Regions from separate parts of the Frankia sp. AgPm24 genome, predicted to be linked through region 2. Evidence: predicted binding sites of a transcription regulator. Region 2 holds the regulator's gene; the other holds the start of a gene.
What was found. The regulator LexA, encoded in region 2, represses DNA repair genes until DNA is damaged. The targets are predictions, from matches to a motif close to CGAACNNNNGTTCG.

Region 1 (2,169 bases), on a different contig from region 2:
CGGACCGCTGCCCGGGCCTGGACCGCTGCCCTCTGACTCCGGCGAACAGCCGTCACCCACCGGCGGAGCGTCGCCCGCGCCGCCCGCGTCGACTGGGCCGTCCTCCCCACCCCCGCACGTCGCATCGGGCTTGTCACCGCTGCCAGTCACGCCCCTGCCGGCCGCGCCGGTGTCGTGGGGATTCTCCTCGTCCGCTGGGCGGTCGGCGGCGAGCAGCTTCTCGGTCAGCTGAGCCGCCGACCTGGTCAGCTGATGACGATCCATCCGGATCGCGTCGGCGAGCAGCGTGACCTGCATCGCATGTCGCTGCTCGTCACTGGCCTGCCCGGGGAATCCCTGCACCGCCCGCAGAATCACGTCGGCCTGCTCAGGGCTGATTCTTCCTTGGGCCAGCGCCACCCCGGTGGCCTGGCATGGCCCGCCAACCACGGCCTGAGCGACGGCGATCAGACGCCTCGTGTCCCCCGGAGCGACCTGCATCTGCTCACGCATCCACCCGACCAGATCAGGGGCGCCCCGCTGAGCGGAGAACCCGAGCTCACCGGCCCTGAGAATCGCCCGACTACGGACCACACTCAGCTGGGAAAGCAGCTCGTACATACCCAGAAGAACGTTCTCGACATCGTCGCGTGACCAGCACGAGGGTTCAGCGGACAACAGCGCGCGCATACCTCCGGCGATATCCGCCAGCTGGCCTGCGGTACGAGAAGCGGCGTTTTCCTCTCCCGCGACGACAACCACGGGGATGTTCGGCAGGACGTTGACAGGATCCCTGCTGCCCAGATTCCCAGCAGCACTATCGGACCCGCCCGGCGGCTCAGGGCCGGCCAGCTCCTCCGACTGAAATGGCATGCCAGAACCATAACCTGCCCAGCGACAGAAAATCGAACCTCAGTTCGAACTATTTCCAGTGTAGTCCAGTGGACCCAGCACCCCCCGCCGGGGCCAGGTAACTCGATGCCACGCATACCGCATCCCCCGCCCGGGCCAGTCAGGGTCGCGAGGCCAAGGATGCCTCCCCTGATCTGACCAGCCGGATGACCACCCTCCGCACCATGATCAGATCCTGCTCGTTCCAGATATCGGCACGGCACCAGTCGGAGGCACACCTGACAGCACCCGACCCGCCAGAGGGCGTCGCCGCCGTGACCGCAGCCCGACCGCAGCCCGACCGCGACCCGACCGGGGTTCCCGGCAAGGTCGACGACAGGACCCGGCAGGAGAACGAGGCGAACTCCACCGCGGCCTTACCGCCACCAGAAAGGCCACACAGCGGCACCCCTGGTAGAAACCAGAAGAAGCATCGACCAGCACCGGAATCCGACTACCCCCGCGCACCGGCCCCGGCGTCACGACCCCCCAGCGGTACCGAGATCCGCTCGTGCTCTCCCGCCAGCGCGGCGGCCTGACCGGAATCCACGGATGCCTCCCGCGCGGCCGTCTCACCCTCAGAAGAATCGTGTGCGGGAATATCTTCGGAGGCCGATCGCGGGGCTGGGATGAATTCCGGACCGCCGCCGCGCAGATAGCACAACCAGGTGACGAGGGCCATGACGAAGAAAAGGCAGACATACACCCACAGCGCAGGAGCAATAGTGTGGTAGTCCTTGTTCGACTCGGCATAGATGATCGGGACCAGGAATCCACCGAATGCGCCGACCGCCGAACAGATGCCGAGCGCGCCGGCGGCCTCCTTGCGAGAGCGGCGCATGGTCTCGGCGGAGCCGCCGGCGGCGAGGCCGCGACGCGCGAAGATGGCGGGAATCATCCGGTAGGTCGAACCGTTTCCGATGCCGCTGGCCAGGAACAGGAGCATGAAGGAGGCGAAGAACAGCCCGAAACTGGGCCGCTCGAGGATTTTCCCCTTCGCTCCGATGGAGGCGATCGCGCCCAGGCCGCCGATCGTCATGGCACCGAACGCGGCCACGGTGACCTTGGCACCGCCGAAACGGTCCCCGAGGCGCCCACCCAGCGGGCGGGCCAGCGAGCCGACGAGTGCGCCCAGGAACCCGTAGCTGAGGGCGACGTCCGCCCGGTCGAAGAGCCCGGGGTTCTTCAGCAGGGCGGGAAAGGCGGTGGAGTACCCGATGAAGGAGCCGAAGGTACCGATGTAGAGGAACGACATGATCCAGGTGTGGCCACGTTTCGCCGCGGACGCGGTGGCACCGT
Region 2 (2,169 bases):
GCCCCCATCGCGCCCCGGAACCCCGTGGACGGATGGCACGCCCACCCGCCGGCGCCACCGCGCCGCTGGGCCCGCACCACCGCCAGATCGACGACCCGCGTCGCGTGGTCCACACTCACGACAACCTCCCGGAGCGAGCGGACAGGAGCCGGTTACGAACTCCCGTTCGATCGAACTACTGGTCGATTGTGACACGGGCCCGCGGGGAGAGGAAGAGACACGCTCGAACAGACGTTTGAGATTCCGCGACCATCCGGTTACCGTCAAGACGATCAGGTGTGGACCGGACGATCCCCCCCGGTCGCGGACACTGCACGCCGTGGCGAGGCTGGGCACCCCAGGTGACCAGCGATCGCGTGGAATCACGGTCCGCGACCTGGGGTTGCCGTCCGGCCACTACGCGGTATGCGACGAGGAGAGCGGTAAGCGATGACCACCCAAAGCAGGGGAACGCGCCGAGGCGGTGCCCGCGGCAACGTGCGGCCCTTCCCGGACAACCCCGCGGACGCGCCCGGACTGACCCCCCGGCAGCGCAAGGTGCTCGAGGTCATCCGGGCGGCCGTGGAGCGGCGCGGATACCCGCCCAGTGTGCGGGAGATCGGCGAGGCAGTCGGGCTCACCAGTACCAGCAGCGTGGCGCACCAGCTGAAGATGCTGGAGGAGAAGGGCTACATCCGGCGCGACCCGAACCGGCCGCGGGCGATGGAGGTGCTCGGCGCCGACCGCCCGCGCCGCGCCGGTGGCGGTGGGAGCGCCGCGACAGTGGTGCCGGCGTTCCCCGGCGAGGCGCCGGCCGCCCCCGGTGCCGCCAGCGATCCGCAGGCGACATACGTGCCCGTGCTCGGGCGGATCGCCGCCGGTGGGCCGATCCTGGCCGAGCAGGCCATCGAGGACGTCTTCCCGCTGCCGCGGGAGATCGTCGGCGAGGGCACCCTGTTCCTGCTGCGGGTCGTCGGCGAGTCGATGGTGGGCGCGGCGATCTGCGACGGCGACTGGGTGGTCGTGCGCCAGCAGCCGGTGGCGGACAACGGCGAGATCGTCGCCGCCATGATCGATGGTGAGGCCACGGTCAAGCGCCTGCGGGTGCGTGACGGCAAGGTGTGGCTGCACCCGGAGAACCCGAGCTTCAGTGACATCCCGGGTGAAGGCGCGTCCATCCTCGGCCGGATCGTCGCGGTGCTGCGCCGGGTCTGACGGGCGATGGCCGGCCGCCTGGGGGCGGCCGGCCAGTTCGGGTGGAGGTCAATGCCGGGGTGCCCGGCCCCCGCTCAGGCGCGGAACATGTCGAGATCCGCGGCGAGCGCCGGTGAGACCCGAGCCGTCAGGCGCGTGCCGTCACCGGTGTGTTCCTGACTCAGAACCTCGCCGATGGCGTGAATCCGCGAGACGAGGTCACCCCGCGTGTACGGGAGCAGGACCGTGAGCTCCACGTCCGGATGTGGCACCCGCAGGCTCAGGGCCTCGACGAGCGCGTTGAGGCCGTCTCCGGTGCGCGCGGAGATGAACACCGCGTCCGGAGCGAGCTGACGCAGTTCGGCCAGCACCGTCGGTTCGGCCGCGTCGACCTTGTTGACGACGATCAGCTCGGGTACGCCGCCCGCGTCGATGTCGTTGAGGACCTCCCGCACCGCCGAGATCTGCCCGGCCGGATCCGCGGCGGAGCCGTCGACCACGTGCAGGATGAGATCGGCATCGGCGACCTCCTCCAGAGTGGAGCGAAACGCCTCGACGATCTGGTGCGGCAGGTGACGGACGAACCCGACCGTGTCGGTCAGGGTGAACGCCCGCCCGTCGGGCAGGGTCGCCCGGCGCACGGTGGGGTCGAGGGTGGCGAACAGCGCGTCCTCCACCAGCACTCCGGCACCGGTGAGCCGGTTGAGCAGCGAGGACTTGCCGGCGTTGGTGTAGCCGGCGATCGCCACCGACGGCGCCTCGCCGCGGCGCCGCGACGAACGCTTGGTCTCCCGCACGGTCGACATCTCGGCCAGGTCACGACGTAGCCGGGCCATCCGCGCCCGCAGCCGACGCCGGTCCGTCTCGATCTTGGTTTCACCGGGGCCGCGGGTACCGATGGGTGCCCGACCACCGCCGCTGGCGGCGGCCCGGGACATGGATTCACCCCAGCCACGCAACCTCGGCAGCATGTACTGCAGCTGGGCGAGTTCGACC

Region 1: a site for LexA is predicted at 886-899, ahead of MXD61_RS26710 (DUF222 domain-containing protein). Genes of this name have one in related genera too.

Annotation. Positions count from the first base shown of each region.
Region 1 is NZ_JALKFW010000223.1:45,880-48,048, forward strand. It holds gene MXD61_RS26710 (DUF222 domain-containing protein) at 1-852, opposite strand, end outside; partial or broken gene MXD61_RS26715 (MFS transporter) at 1,514-2,169, opposite strand, start outside.
Region 2 is NZ_JALKFW010000002.1:31,648-33,816, reverse strand. It holds gene MXD61_RS28280 (LysM peptidoglycan-binding domain-containing protein) at 1-119, opposite strand, end outside; gene lexA (transcriptional repressor LexA) at 430-1,194, shown strand; gene hflX (GTPase HflX) at 1,269-2,169, opposite strand, start outside.